2 regions of the Agromyces albus genome follow, and region 2 is predicted to be linked to the other one. Evidence: predicted binding sites of a transcription regulator. Region 2 holds the regulator's gene; the other holds the start of a gene.
The links. The regulator LexA, encoded in region 2, represses DNA repair genes until DNA is damaged. The targets are predictions, from matches to a motif close to TCGAACANNTGTTCGA.
Positions count from the first base shown of each region.

Region 1 (7,900 bases), 490 kb from region 2:
ACGAGAATCGCGAGGACCCACTCGTTCGAGAGCCACGCCCAGCCGGGCGGCAGGTCGATGAGCCCAGTGAAGCGGTCGAGTGCGCCGATGACCACGAGAGGAATCCACGCGTTCAGACCGGCCGCGAGTGCAAGCCCTGTTCCGGTCAGCAACTCGAGCATGCGCGCCCCTTCTCGGTCTTCGCGTCGAGTGTCGCACGATTAGAGTGGATGCGTGTATCTGATCGGTCTCACTGGCGGAATCGCCTCTGGAAAGTCCACCGTCGCGAGAAGGCTCTACGAGCACGGAGCAGTGCATATCGATGCCGACGACCTCGCGCGTCGCGTCGTGGAGCCGGGCAAGCCGGCGCTCGCGGCGATCGCCGAGGAGTTCGGCCCCGGCGTCCTCCGTCACGACGGCTCGCTCGATCGGGCGAAGCTCGGTGAGCTCGTGTTCGGCGACGACGAGGCCCGAGCCCGGCTCAACGCCATCGTGCATCCTGCGGTGCGGGAGCTGTCCGGCCGGCTGATCGCGAAGGCGGAGCAGGAAGACCCCGACGCGGTCGTCGTATACGACGTGCCCCTGCTCGTCGAGGCATCCGTCGATCACCCCTTCGATCTCGTGGTCGTCACGAGCGCACCGCGCCGCACGCAGGTCAAGCGCCTCGTCGAGGAGCGCGGGCTCGATCCGATCCAGGCGGAGGCGCGCGTCGACGCCCAGGCCGACAATGCCGCGCGGTTGGCGATCGCCGACGTCGTCATCGACACCGACGGCACGCTCGCGCACACCATGAGCCAGACCGACGCCCTCTGGCATCGCATCGAGGAGGAGCAGGCCGGCCGTAGTGTCGGCGGGCGATCCTAGACTGGAGAGCATGCAGGCCACCCGATCCGTTCGACCGTTCGAGGTCGTCAGCGACTATCGCCCGAGCGGCGACCAGCCCGCTGCGATCGCCGAGCTCGCGGGGCGCATCAACGCGGGTGAGACCGATGTCGTGCTGCTCGGCGCGACCGGCACTGGCAAGTCCGCGACCACCGCCTGGCTCATCGAGCAGGTGCAGCGGCCAACGCTCGTGCTCGCGCACAACAAGACGCTCGCCGCGCAGCTCGCCACCGAGTTCCGCGAGCTCATGCCCAACAACGCCATCGAGTACTTCGTCTCGTACTACGACTACTACCAGCCCGAGGCCTACGTGCCGCAGACCGACACCTTCATCGAGAAGGACTCGTCGATCAACGCCGAGGTCGAGCGGTTGCGTCACTCCACGACGAATTCCCTGCTCAGCCGGCGCGACGTCGTCGTGGTCTCGAGCGTCTCGTGCATCTACGGACTCGGCACGCCCGAGGAGTATCTCGGCGCAATGATGCCGTTGACGGTCGGCCAGCGCGTCGATCGCGACTGGCTCATCCGCAAGTTCGTCTCGATGCAGTACCAGCGCAACGACGTCGACTTCTCCAGGGGCAACTTCCGGGTGCGCGGCGACACGATCGAGATCATCCCGATCTACGAGGAACTCGCGATCCGCATCGAGATGTTCGGCGACGAGATCGAGGCGCTCTACAGCCTGCATCCGCTCACGGGCGAGGTCGTGGCCAAGCTCGACGCCGTGCCGGTGTTCCCCGGCTCGCACTACGTCGCGAGCACCGACGTGATGCAGCGCGCGATCGGCACGATCCGCGTCGAGCTCGAGGAGCGCCTCGCCGAGCTCGAGCGCGAGGGCAAGCTCCTCGAGGCGCAGCGCCTTCGCATGCGCACGACGTTCGATCTCGAGATGATGGAGCAGATCGGGTTCTGCTCGGGCATCGAGAACTACTCGCGGCACATCGACGGCCGGGCCGCCGGTGAGGCGCCGCACTGCCTGCTCGACTACTTCCCCGACGACTTCCTCGTCGTCATCGACGAGTCGCACGTGACCGTGCCGCAGATCGGCGCGATGTACGAAGGAGACTCGTCGCGCAAGCGCACCCTCGTGGAGCACGGCTTCCGACTGCCGAGCGCGCTCGACAACCGGCCGCTGAAGTGGGACGAGTTCAAGGCGCGTGTCGGCCAGACGGTCTACCTCTCGGCGACGCCCGGCCGATACGAGATGGGCATCGCCGACGGGATCGTCGAGCAGATCATCCGCCCGACCGGCCTCGTCGACCCGCAGATCGTCGTGAAGCCGTCGAAGGGGCAGATCGACGACCTGCTCGAGGAGATCCGGCTTCGCGCCGGGCGCGGCGAGCGAGTGCTCGTCACGACGCTCACGAAGAAGATGGCCGAAGAGCTCACCGACTTCCTCACCGAGGCGGGGGTCCGCGTGCGATACCTGCACTCCGACGTCGACACCCTGCGCCGGGTCGAGCTGCTCACCGAGCTCCGTGCGGGTGTCTACGACGTGCTCGTCGGCATCAACCTGCTGCGCGAGGGTCTCGACCTGCCCGAGGTCTCGCTCGTCGCGATCCTCGATGCCGACAAGGAGGGATTCCTCCGCTCGTCGACGTCGCTCATCCAGACGATCGGTCGCGCGGCGCGAAACGTCTCCGGCGAAGTGCACATGTACGCCGACGTGCTCACCGACTCGATGAAGTCCGCAATCGACGAGACCACTCGTCGCCGCGACCGGCAGCTCGAGTACAACCGCGCCAATGGCATCGATCCGCAACCGCTGCGCAAGCGCATCGCCGACATCACGCAAGTGCTCGCTCGCGAAGAGGCCGACACCGCGGCGCTCCTCGCCGGTCGTGACGCGAAGCGCAAGGCTCCCGTGCCGAACCTCCGTCGTGAGGGCATCGCGGCGGCAGGGGCCAACGACCTCGAAGAGCTCATCCGTGATCTCAACGAGCAGATGCTGCAGGCCGCGGGTGAGCTGAAGTTCGAGCTCGCCGCACGGTTACGCGACGAGGTCTCCGACCTGAAGCGTGAGCTTCGCCAGATGGAGAAGGCCGGGCACCTCGGCTGACCGATCTGCCGCATTTGGGCGGCGACCGATTGCAGGCGCAGCGGGCGAAACCGAGAATCGAACGTATGTTCGCTGACAGCACGCGCTCTCCGGGTGGGGGTGTCAGTGGGCTTCTCTAGACTCGTAAGGTGCCAGTTTCACGTCTCGATGCCCATTCGCACCTGAGTGTTCGCGGTGCCCGCGTTCACAATCTGCAGAATGTCGATGTGGAGATCCCGCGCGACGCGATGGTCGTTTTCACCGGGCTGTCGGGGTCGGGCAAGTCGTCGCTCGCCTTCGACACGATCTTCGCCGAAGGGCAGCGCCGGTATGTCGAGTCGTTGTCGGCCTATGCACGCCAGTTCCTCGGCCAGGTCGACCGCCCCGACGTCGACTTCATCGAGGGCTTGAGCCCGGCCGTGTCGATCGACCAGAAGTCGACCAACCGAAACCCGCGGTCGACCGTCGGCACGATCACCGAGATCTACGACTACATGCGGCTGCTCTGGGCTCGCATCGGCGTGCCGCACTGTCCGGAGTGCGGCGAGCGCATCCAGCGGCAGACGGTGCAGCAGATCGCCGATCAGCTCATGGAACTGGCAGAGGGCACACGCTTCCAGATCGTCAGTCCCGTCGTCTCGCAGAAGAAGGGCGAGTTCGTCGACCTCTTCCGCGAGCTCGCGGCACAGGGCTATTCGCGCGCGGTCGTCGACGGCGACGTGATCCGGCTGTCCGAGCCGCCCACGCTGAAGAAACAGGTCAAGCACGACATCTCGGTCGTGATCGACCGGCTCGTGGCCGGTCCCGATGTGCTCGGCCGCCTCACCGATTCGCTTGAGACGGCGTTGCGCCTCACCGACGGGCTCGTTCAGGTGAACTTCGTCGACGAGACCGGTCCCGCCGCGTGGAGCACCTTCTCCGAGAAGCTCTCGTGCCCCAACCAGCACCCGATCCAGCTCACCGAGATCGAGCCACGCACGTTCTCCTTCAACGCGCCGTTCGGCGCCTGCCCCGAATGCTCGGGCCTCGGCACACGCATGTCGGTCGACGACTCGCTCCTGCTCGGCGATCCCACGCTCAGCATCTCCGAGGGCGTCATCCTGCCGTGGACCTCACAGGGCAAGAGCCTCTACAACTACTACGAGAAGCTGCTCGACGGCCTCTCCCGCGATCTCAAGTTCTCGCTCGCCACCCCGTGGGAAGAGCTCGCCGACGACGCACGCGCTGCGGTGCTCCGGGGCGACAACTTCGAGGTCAAGGTGCGCTGGCGCAACCGCTACGGTCGCGAGATGAGCTACAGCTCCGGTTTCGAGGGCGTGGTGCCCTACATCGAGCGCCAGTACCTCCAGGCCGAGACCGATGCGCAGCGCGCACGCTGGTCCGAATACCTTCGCGAAGTGCCCTGCCAGGTGTGCGACGGCAAGCGGCTGAAGCCCGAGGTGCTCTCGGTGCTCGTGCACGACATGAGCATCGCCGATGCGTGCCTCCTGAGCCTCACCGACGCCCGTGCCTTCATGGACCGCCTCGACCTGACGCAGCGCGAGCAGACCATCGCGGCCCAAGTGCTCCGCGAGATCAAGCTGCGCCTCGACTTCCTCATCCGGGTCGGGCTCAGCTACCTCGACCTCGCTCGGGCCGCCGGCACGCTCTCGGGCGGAGAGGCACAGCGCATCCGGCTCGCCACCCAGATCGGCTCAGGCCTGACCGGTGTGCTCTACGTGCTCGACGAGCCGAGCATCGGACTCCACCAACGCGACAACCGCCGGCTCATCGACACGCTCATCGCATTGCGCGACCTCGGTAACACGCTCATCGTCGTCGAGCACGACGAAGACACCATCCGCACGGCCGACTGGATCGTCGACATCGGACCGGGCGCGGGAGTCAACGGCGGCACGGTCGTCCACTCTGGCAGCTACGCCGACCTGGTGAAGAACACGCGCTCGCTCACCGGCGATTACCTCTCGGGCCGCAAGGAGATCCCCATTCCCTCGCACCGTCGCCCCATCGATCCCGAGCGGATGATCCACGTGCAGGGCGCCGAGGCGAACAACCTCCGTGGTGTCGACGTCGAGTTCCCGCTCGGCACGTTCACCGCCGTCACCGGGGTGAGCGGTTCCGGCAAGTCATCGCTCGTGAACGACATCCTCTATCGCGTGCTCGCGAACCGCTTGAACGGAGCCCGCAAGGTGCCCGGCAAGCACCGCCGCGTCACCGGCCTTGATCAGCTCGACAAGGTGGTGCACGTCGACCAGGCACCGATCGGTCGCACGCCGCGCTCCAATCCCGCCACGTACACCGGGGTGTTCGACCGGATCCGCACCCTCTTCTCCGAGACGAACGAGGCGAAGGCTCGCGGGTACCTCCCCGGCCGCTTCAGCTTCAACGTCAAGGGCGGCCGATGCGAGGCGTGCTCGGGCGACGGCACGATCAAGATCGAGATGAACTTCCTGCCCGACGTCTATGTCGCGTGCGAGGTCTGCGGCGGCAAGCGCTACAACCGCGAGACGCTGCAGGTGCACTACAAGAGCAAGAACATCGCCGAGGTGCTCGAGATGCCCATCAGCGAGGCGGCGGAGTTCTTCGAGCCGATCTCGGCGATCCACCGCTACCTGAAGACGCTCGTCGACGTCGGTCTCGGCTACGTGCAACTCGGCCAGAGCGCCACGACCCTCTCGGGCGGCGAGGCGCAGCGAGTCAAGCTCGCGACCGAGCTCCAGCGACGTTCGAACGGTCGAAGCGTCTATGTGCTCGACGAGCCCACCACGGGCCTGCACTTCGAAGACGTGCAGAAGCTGCTCAAGGTGCTCGGCAAGCTCGTCGAGAAGGGCAACACCGTCATCGTCATCGAGCACAGCCTCGACGTCATCAAGTCGGCCGACTGGATCATCGACCTGGGGCCAGAGGGCGGCTCCGGCGGAGGGCAGGTCGTCGCCACGGGCACGCCCGAGCAGGTCGCAGAGGTCCACGACAGCCACACCGGCTATTTCTTGCGTGAGATCTTCGGAGCGGCATCCGTCCGCGCCGAGGTCGCCAGCTAGGCGATGAACGAGACCGTCGCGTACCGCCCGAGGGTGGGGGAGATCCCGACCGCTCCGGGCGTCTACCGTTTCCGTGACGCCGATCGCCGCGTGCTCTACGTCGGCAAGGCGAAGAATCTCCGGGCGCGGCTGTCGAACTACTTCGCGCCGTTGCGGAGCCTGCACGAGCGCACGCGCCGAATGGTCACCACTGCGACCTCCGTCGAATGGACGGTGGTCGCGAACGATGTCGAGGCGCTGCAACTCGAGATCACGCTCATCAACGAGTTCAGCCCGCCGTTCAACGTGCGATTCAAAGACGACAAGTCCTACCCCTACCTCGTCGTGACGCTCGCCGACGAGGCGCCGCGGGCCATGGTGTCGCGTCGCCGCGGCATCCCCGGTGCACGGTACTTCGGGCCGTATCCGAAGGTCTGGGCGGTCAACGAGACGCTCGAGGTGCTGCTCAAGCTGTTCCCGATCCGCACGTGCAAGGACTCCGACTACAAGCGCGCCATGGCGAGCGGCCGGCCTTGCTTCGCAGGGCAGATCGGACGCTGCTTCGGCCCCTGCTCGAGGCTCGTCACGATCGAGGAGCACCGCGAGAACGTCGACCGATTCGTCGCGTTCATGCAGAACCAAGACCGGCGCATCATCGGCGAGCTGACGCAGCAGATGAAGGCGGCGGCGGCGGCGCAAGACTATGAGACTGCCGCGCGCAGGCGCGACCAGCTCCAGGCCGCCGAGTCCTTCTTCGAGAAGAGCGCGGTGGTGCTCGGCGAGTCGGTCGACATCGACGTGTTCGGCATCGACCACGACGAGCTCTCCGCGGCGGTGCAGCTCTTCATCGTGCGTGGCGGTCGGGTGCGCGGCGTCCGCTCCTGGACGGTCGACAAGGAGCTCGACGTTCCGCTCGGCGAACTCGTCGACTCGGTCGTGCAGAACGCCTACGTCGACGACATCCGGCCGCCGGGCGAAGTCGTCGTACCCGAACTGCCCGACGACGCCGCCGCGCTCGAGACGTGGCTCGCAACGCTCGCGGGGCGCAAGGTGCGGCTCCGCGCCGCCCAGCGCGGCGACAAGGCGGCGCTGCTCCAAACCGCGACCCAGAACGCGAAGCAGTCCCTGATGCTCTACAAGACGCGTCGGAGCGCCGACTTCACCACCCGGTCCCGCGCGCTCGAAGACATCCAGGAGGCGCTCGGCATGGCCGACGCGCCGCTGCGAATCGAGTGCTTCGACGTCTCGCATCTCAGTGGCACCAACATCGTCGCGTCGATGGTGGTGTTCGAAGACGGCCTGCCGCGCAAAGACGAGTACCGCCGATTCACCATCCCGCAGTCGAGCGACGACACCGATTCGATCCACCAGGTGCTCACCAGACGGCTCGCCTACCTCTTGCAGCCCGGGTGGAACGGTGAGGTCGGCGACGTCGGTGCGGCGGGCCTCGAAGGGCCGGATGCAGCGACGGATGCCGCCGCGGCATCCGGATCTCGCAAGAAGTTCGCCTATCGCCCCAACCTCCTCGTCGTCGACGGAGGCCAGCCGCAGGTCGAGGCCGCGGCGCGGGCCCTCGCCGAATCCGGGGTCGAGGGCATCGCGCTCTGCGGCATCGCGAAGCGGCTCGAGGAGATCTGGACTCCCGATGCCGACTTCCCCGTGATCCTGCCGCGCAACAGCGACGCGCTCTTCCTCTTCCAGCGTGTTCGCGACGAGGCGCACCGGTTCGCCATCACGCATCAGCGACAGCGTCGCAAGCGCGACATCGGCTCGGTGCTCTCCGAGATCCCGGGTCTCGGCCCGTCGCGCGTGAAGCAACTCCTGCGTCACTTCGGCTCGGTCACGCGACTTCGTGCCGCGACCGAAGTCGAGATCGCAGAAGTGAGCGGCATCGGGCCGGTGCTCGCGGCGACGGTGCATCGTCAGCTGCGCGCTGACGGCGTGTCGGCGCCCCGGTAGGCTGGGGTGTCGACACGCGGAA
Region 1 covers NZ_JAUSWX010000001.1:1,812,233-1,820,132, reverse strand. The annotation lists gene QFZ29_RS08550 (DUF4126 domain-containing protein) at 1-161, opposite strand, end outside; gene coaE (dephospho-CoA kinase) at 214-843, shown strand; gene uvrB (excinuclease ABC subunit UvrB) at 854-2,920, shown strand; gene uvrA (excinuclease ABC subunit UvrA) at 3,049-5,940, shown strand; gene uvrC (excinuclease ABC subunit UvrC) at 5,944-7,878, shown strand.
Region 1: uvrA (excinuclease ABC subunit UvrA) is a predicted target of LexA. The motif match lies at 2,978-2,993, and genes of this name have one in related genera.

Region 2 (7,900 bases):
GGTGGTCGACGACCTCGCGACGAGCGGGTTCGACCACGGCATCGGCCCGGGCGTCTACGACATCCACTCGCCGCGAGTGCCGAGTGCCGCCGAGGTGCAGGCGCTCCTCGAGCGGGCGGTCGCCGAGATCCCGGCGTCGCGACTCTGGGTGAACCCCGACTGCGGCCTGAAGACCCGCGGCTACGCCGAGACGGTCGCGTCGCTCGAGCACATCCTCGAAGCGACTCGCGCCGTTCGGGCGCGCCTGGAGGCTCCGGCGCTCGTCGAGTAGCACTGCAGCGCAGGTAGGCAGGGCGGGTGCCGCGGGACCGGCATCCGCCCTGCCAACTTGTTCCGCCTGCTTGTTCCGCGCCCTGCCCCGACCCGTGTCGTACTCGGCGGTTCCCCATGTGCCGTCGGGCGGTCGCACAGGAGCGCCGCCTATCGTCGGCCCATGCAACTGGCGGTTCGGGAATCAGGTGGCGGCGCCCGGACTGCGGTCCTCATCCACGGCATCATGTCGGACTCGCGAGCGTGGCACCGCGTCACGGCCGAACTCGAGTCGCACGACTTCCGAGTTCTCGCGGTCGATCTCGCCGGGCACGGCCGAAGCCCGAGGGCACGCCGCTATTCGCCGGCGGCGTGGGCGGACGACGTCGTCGAGACGCTCGCGCCACTGCTCGAGGGGCCGCCCGATCTCGTCATGGGACACTCCCTCGGCGCGCTCGTCGCGAGTCTCGTCGCCGATGAGCTGGCGCCGCGCGCCGCCATCTACGTCGACCCGGCGTTCTCGTTCCCGCGTGGCATCCGCGGCGTCGCCTACAAGCTCGCCTTCGCGATCGCACCGAGGCCGCCGCGCTCGGCGCTCGTGCGGATGAACCCGAAGTGGAGCGCGGTCGACGTGGACATCGAGCTCGCGACGCTGCGCGACTGGGACAAGCGCACCGTGCTCGGGTTCGCGGACACCCGGCCACTCGTGCCGCCCGTTCGACTCGTCGCGCCCACGCTCGTCGTGCTCGCGGAGAAGAGCCTGCTCATCACCGCGAGGGTCGCCTCGCAGTTGCGGCATCAGGGCATGACCGTGAAGACGTTGCGAGGCACCGGCCACACGGTCTTCCGCGACGACCACGGCGGGTTCATGGAGGCAGTCGTGACCTGGCTGCGGGGCATCGCGCCCCTCACCGTTTCCGACGTCGCTGCGGTGCGCTCGCGGGCGTAGCGCTCACGGCCCTGGTGCTCGATGCAGCTCAGACCGCGCGGAGCACGGCGACGATCTTGCCGAGCACCTCGGCGTGGTCTCCGACGATCGGCTCGAACGCGCTGTTGCGGGGGAGCAGCCACGTGTGGCCGTCGCGCTGGCGGAAGACCTTCACCGTGGCCTCGCCGTCGAGCATCGCCGCGACGATCTCGCCGTTCTCGGCGGTGCGTTGCGAACGCACCACCACCCAGTCGCCGTCGCAGATGGCCGCGTCGATCATCGAGTCGCCCACGACCTTGAGGATGAAGAGCTCGCCCTTGCCGACGAGTTGGCGGGGGAGCGGGAAGATCTCGTCGATCTGCTGTTCGGCCATGATCGGCACGCCGGCCGCGATGCGGCCGACGAGCGGCACCATGGCGGCATCCCCGACGGGCGTCGGCTCGAACTCGGACGGCGCGCGCGACTCGGAGTCGGGCACCTCGATGAGCACCTCGAGGGCGCGCGGACGATTGGGATCGCGGCGCAGGTAGCCGGCGAGCTCGAGCTGGTTGAGCTGGTGGGTGACGCTCGAGAGCGAGGAGAGGCCGACGGCGTCGCCGATCTCGCGCATGCTCGGCGGATAGCCGCGGCTCGACACCGACCGCTGGATCATCTCGAGGATGGCGACTTGCTTCGCGCTCAGGCTCTTGCGGCGGCGCGCCCGTCCGGAATCGCGCGCTTCGTCGATGTCGGTGCTCAACGTCTCCGCCCCTCGTTGCGGCCGCACGGCGACCGGATGTCGGTGGTCTCTGATCGACTGAGGTCGAACATTCGAAACTGTATCCGCCTTACGCGGGTGCGGCAAACATTCGTTCGAGTGTGTCGCGGTATTCGCGGGCGATCTTTCTCACGCGTGGGTGCTTGCGGCATCCGACATTCGAAGATATATTCGGAACAGAGATTCGCATCCGGCCCTCCCGGCCGAGGGTCGGATGCGTCTCCCACAGGAGGTGTGAGATGAGTGCAACGATCGTGACGACCGGATTCAGCACGGCGGCGATGCCGCGACAGAGCGCCGCGTCGCCTGCCGGCGGGCAATCGCACGCCCGCCTTCGGCTCACCCGCCGTGGGCGCATCGTGTTCACGACCCTGGCTGCCGTTCCCGTCGTCGTGTGGGCGTTGGTGACGGTGCTCGGCGCCGGTGGTGCAGCCGCAGAGGTCGACGCAACCGGAGCGATGTTCGAGTACGTCACGATCGACCAGGGCGACTCCTTGTGGGCCATCGCCGAGTCGATCGCTCCCAATGGCGACCCTCGTGTCGTCATCGACGAGATCATCAGGCTCAACGGGCTCAACGGCGCGGTCGTCGAGCCGGGCCAGCGCCTCGCCCTCCCCGTCGTGCCCTGACCGCTGCGCGATGAAGGCTGGGCGGTGAAGATAGCCGGTACCGCGTGGCTAGCATGGGACGGTGACGAGTCTCGACGAGCTCCCCATCCGTGACGACCTTCGCGGCAAGTCGCCGTACGGCGCTCCGCAGAAGATCGTGCCGGTCGCGCTCAACGTGAACGAGAACACGCATCCGATCCCTGAAGATGTCGCTCACGACATCATCGCCCGCGTCGCTGCGGCGATCCTGCACTTGAACCGGTATCCCGATCGGGAGTTCACCGAACTCCGACGATCGTTGGCCGAGTACCTCGGTCACGGGCTCGAAGCAGCGCAGATCTGGGCGGCGAACGGATCGAACGAGGTCCTGCAGCACATCCTCCAGGCCTACGGCGGGCCCGGCCGTGTGGCACTCGGCTTCGCCCCCACCTATTCGATGTACGGGCTCCTCGCTTCCGGCACCGGCACCGGCTGGATCACGGCACCGCGCGACGACGAGTTCGAGGTGAGCACCGAGACGGCGGTCAGGGCCGTGCAGGAGCACGATCCCGACGTCGTGCTCCTCTGCGCTCCGAACAACCCGACGGGCACGCCCCTCGCGCTCGACACGATCCGCGCCGTCGCCGACGCGGCGCGAGGCGTCGTCGTCGTCGACGAGGCGTACTTCGAGTTCGCGGAGCCCGGCACTCCGAGCGCTCTCACGCTGCTCGACGGGCGACCGCGCCTGCTCGTCTCCCGGACCATGAGCAAGGCATTCGCGTTCGCCGGAGCCCGCGTCGGCTACCTCGCCGGCGACCCCGCCGCGATCGACGCGCTCCGGCTCGTGCGCTTGCCGTACCACCTCTCCGCGCTCACTCAGGCGGCCGCCCTCGGCGCACTCGCGCACTCGGGCGAGATGCTCGCGATGGTCGACGAGATCCGCGGCCAGCGCGAGCGCATCTCCGCCGAGCTCTCCCGCCTCGGGTTCCACCCGTACCGCAGCGGTTCGAACTTCGTGCTCTTCGGCGGCGTCGACGAGCCGCACGCCGTGTTCGAGGCGCTGCTCGAGCGCGGCATCCTGATCCGGGAGATCGGCATCCCGGGGCACTTGCGTGTGACCGCCGGCACCGAGGCCGAGACGAGCGCGTTCCTCGAGGCGATCGCGCTGTTCGCGCCCGAACGCCCGAATAGGATTGCCGTATGACCCCTGCGAGCGCACCGCGCACCGCCCGTGTGCAACGCGAGACCAGCGAATCGAGCATCGATCTCTCGATCGACCTCGACGGCACCGGGGTGAGCGACATCGAGACGAGCGTGCCGTTCTTCGACCACCTGCTCACCGCCTTCGCGAAGCACTCGCTCACCGACCTCACGCTGCGTGCCCGGGGCGACATCGAGATCGACGTGCACCACACCGTCGAAGACGTCGGCATCGTGCTCGGCCAGGCCATTCGGCAGGCGCTCGGCGACAAGCGCGGCATCTCGCGCTACGGCGACGCGCTCGTGCCGCTCGACGAGGCGCTCGCGCAAGCCGTCGTCGACATCTCGGGTCGACCGTACCTCGTGCACACGGGCGAGCCCGCGGGCTTCGAGTTCCACCTCATCGGCGGGCACTTCACCGGGTCGATGGTGCGCCACGTGTTCGAGGCCATCGCGTTCAACGCCGCGCTCACGGTGCACGTGACGGTGCTGGGCGGCCGCGATCCCCACCACATCGCCGAAGCCGAGTTCAAGGCGTTCGCGCGTGCGTTCCGGCAGGCGAAGGCGCATGATCCGCTCGTCGCCGGCATCCCCTCGACGAAGGGTGCACTGTGAGCCGAACCCCACGCGTCGTGGTGCTCGACTACGGGTCGGGCAACGTCCACTCCGCCGCGAAGGCGCTCGAGCGCGCCGGAGCCGACGTCGAGCTCACGGCCGATCGATCAGCTGCGCTCGATGCCGACGGACTCGTCGTGCCGGGCGTCGGTGCGTTCAGCGCCGTGATGAACGCCTTGCGAGAGGTGCGCGGTGACGAGATCATCGACCGTCGCCTCGCCGGAGGGCGGCCGGTGCTCGGGATCTGCGTCGGCATGCAGGTGCTCTTCGAGCGCGGTGTCGAGCGCGGCGTCGACACCGAGGGACTCGGCGAGTGGCCGGGCATCGTCACCGAGTTGCCGGCGCCCGTGCTCCCGCACATGGGCTGGAACACCGTCGAGCCCGACGAGGGATCCGCGCTCTTCGCGGGCCTCGAGGATGAGCGGTTCTACTTCGTGCATTCGTTCGCCGCGCAGGAGTGGCTGCTCGATGTCCAGCCGCCGTTCCCGCAGCCGAGGCTGACCTGGTCGGAGCACGGCGGGCGCTTCCTCGCGGCCGTCGAGAACGGCCCGCTGTCGGCGACGCAGTTCCATCCCGAGAAGTCGTCGGATGCCGGCATCCGGTTGCTCGGCAACTGGCTCGGCACGCTCGGCTGAGGCACATACGGCGCAGTTCGCGCCGCTCCGATCCAATCGGACTAGGATGCTGTGACTGTGCCGATCGCCGCGCACCGCGGCTCGGAATCGAGGACAGTGAATGAGCGAGTTCAACAAGACCCCGGCCCTCGTGCTGCTACCTGCAGTCGACGTCGCGGGCGGCAAGGCCGTGCGCCTCACCAAGGGTGAAGCCGGCACCGAGACGAACTACGGCGACCCGGTCGACGCGGCAGTCGACTGGGCCGAGCAGGGCGCCGAGTGGATCCACCTCGTCGACCTCGACGCGGCGTTCGGCCGCGGGAGCAACGCGGGAATCCTGAAGAAGGTCATCCGGCAGGTGCGCGGCGTCAACGTCGAGCTCTCGGGAGGCATCCGCGACGACGCGTCGCTCGAGCACGCCCTCGCCATCGGTGCGAAGCGCATCAACCTCGGCACGGCGGCGCTCGAGAATCCCGAGTGGGCGGCATCGGTGATCGCCCAGTACGGCGACGCGATCGCCGTGGGCCTCGACGTGCGCGGTACGACACTCGCGGCTCGCGGCTGGACGCAGGACGGCGGCGACCTCTGGCAGGTCATGGAACGCCTCGAGGAGGCCGGCGCGGCGCGCTACGTCGTCACCGACGTCACGAAAGACGGCACCCTGCAGGGGCCGAACCTCGAGCTGCTCCGGCAGGTCATGGATCGCACGCACCACCCCGTGGTCGCATCCGGCGGTGTCTCGAGCCTCGACGACATCGTCGCGCTCCGAGAACTCGTGCCGCTCGGACTCGAGGGCGCGATCATCGGAAAGGCGCTCTACGCCGGCGCGTTCACGCTGCCCGAGGCGCTGGATGTCGCCTCGCACTGAGCGCGAGCGCGCGCCGGAGCCCGTGCCCGTGCCGGAGCCCGTGCATGACGCTGAGCCCAGGACTGGGCCCGACCCCGAGCCAACTGACGGCCCGACGGATGCCGCCGCCGACTCGGCGGGCGTGCCCTGGGCCGGGCGGTCGTTCGACTCGAACCCGCATGCCGCGGACGACGGCAGCGCACCGGCCGAGCTCGCCGACGCCCTTCGCAGGTTCCACGCCGGCGAGGCCGGCCAGGCAGCGGTCGTCGACGTCTTCGGCCGGTCGCGCCTGCTGATCCCGCTCCTCGCCGAGCTCGGCGACGGTGGCGCGGAGGTCGGCGCGCACGGGCTCGCCGTCGACAAGAGCCAGGAGCTCTCGATCGTGACGGTCGAGGGTCCCGACGGCCGCAAGGTGCTGCCGGTGTTCTCCTCAGTCGCGGCGATGTCGCGCTGGAATCCAGCTGCGCGGCCCGTTCCCGCCGACGGCGTTCGGGTCGCGCTCGCGGCCGCCGACGACGGCACCGACCTCATCGTCCTCGACCCCGGCTCCGAGACGGAGTTCGCACTGCGCCGGCCAGCGGTCTGGTCGGTTGCGCAATCGCTGCCGTGGCGTCCTCCGTTCGAGTCGCCCGACGTGCACGCCGCATTCGAACGGTCCATCGGCACCGAACTCGCGGTGCTCGGCGTCTCGCTCTCACCGGGCGACCCTACGGCCCGGCTCCGTGGCCCCGAACTGGTGGTGCGGCTCACGCTCGTCGCCGGCCTCACCCGGCAGGAGCTCGACGCGGTCCTGCAACGGCTCGCGGCGCGCTGGGCGGCGGATGACGCGATCGCGACCCTCGTCGATTCGCTCACGGTCCGCCTCACCGGCGCCGGCGACTGACCGGCCGCGTTCGCTGGGTTTCCGGCTCCGTTCGACCACGTGCAGCATCCGCGGCCCGAACCGTGGGCATTGACCCGGCGCGCACCTGGGAGCACGATAGGAAGCGCGCGTCGGAGCGCAGAATCCAGGTCCGCCATGAGCTTTCAGACGAGGGAGACGAAGGCTGCGGCAGCCGGCGATGGCCGATACGACGCGGTGCTCGACGCAGCGAACGACCACGCGCGGGCGTGGCTGTCGTCGGTCTTCGAGCGGAAGATCCCTGCGAGCGCCACGATCGAAGACCTGAAAGACGCCCTCGGCCGCGCATTGCCCGACGGCGGTGAGGATCCCGTCTCGGTGATCTCGCGTCTCGCCGTGAACGCCGAGCCGGGACTCATGGCGATCGGCTCACCGCGCTTCTTCGGGTGGGTGATGGGCGGCACCCAACCCGTGGCACTCGCCGCAGACTGGCTCGCGGGGGCGTGGGACCAGAACGCCGGCCTTCGCTTCAACACCCCGGGGGTGGTCGCCGCGGAAGAGCTCGCCGGCGAATGGATCGTCGACCTGCTCGGCTTGCCATCGCACAGCGAGGTCGGGTTCACGACCGGCGCGACCATGGGCAACTTCACCTGCCTCGCGGCCGCTCGCGATCAGGTGCTGCGTGAGGCGGGGTGGGACGTCGAACGCGACGGCCTCGCCGGCGGGCCGCGCGTGCGCTTCATCGTGGGGGAGGAGCGCCACGGCACCGTCGACCTCGCCGCCCGCTATCTCGGACTCGGCTCACCCATCGCCGTGCCGGCCGACGAGCAGGGACGCATCGAGGTGGGGGCACTGCGGGAGACGCTCGCAGCCGGCGGTGGACCGACGATCGTCGTGCTGCAGGCGGGCAACATCCACTCGGGCGCGTTCGACGACTTCTCCTCGGCGATCGACGCGGCACACGAGGTCGGCGCCTGGGTGCACATCGACGGCGCGTTCGGCTTGTGGGCCGGGGCGACTCCGTCGCTGCGACATCTCGTCGCCGGGTACGAACGGGCGGATTCGTGGGCGACCGACTCGCACAAGACGCTGAGTGTGACCTACGACTGCGGCATCGCGATCGTCGCCCGTCCCGACGCCATGCATCGCGCGTTCAGCATGCACGCGAGCTACCTGCAGACGATCGAGGGTGGAGCCGATCCGCACGAGAAGGTGCCGGAGCTCTCCCGGAGGGCGCGCGGCATCCCCACGTGGGCCGTCTT
Region 2 covers NZ_JAUSWX010000001.1:1,319,313-1,327,212, forward strand. The annotation lists gene metE (5-methyltetrahydropteroyltriglutamate--homocysteine S-methyltransferase) at 1-271, shown strand, start outside; gene QFZ29_RS06130 (alpha/beta fold hydrolase) at 434-1,198, shown strand; gene lexA (transcriptional repressor LexA) at 1,227-1,916, opposite strand; gene QFZ29_RS06140 (LysM peptidoglycan-binding domain-containing protein) at 2,174-2,563, shown strand; gene QFZ29_RS06145 (histidinol-phosphate transaminase) at 2,625-3,725, shown strand; gene hisB (imidazoleglycerol-phosphate dehydratase HisB) at 3,722-4,336, shown strand; gene hisH (imidazole glycerol phosphate synthase subunit HisH) at 4,333-4,971, shown strand; gene priA (bifunctional 1-(5-phosphoribosyl)-5-((5-phosphoribosylamino)methylideneamino)imidazole-4-carboxamide isomerase/phosphoribosylanthranilate isomerase PriA) at 5,072-5,818, shown strand; gene QFZ29_RS06165 (SseB family protein) at 5,802-6,680, shown strand; gene QFZ29_RS06170 (pyridoxal phosphate-dependent decarboxylase family protein) at 6,816-7,900, shown strand, end outside.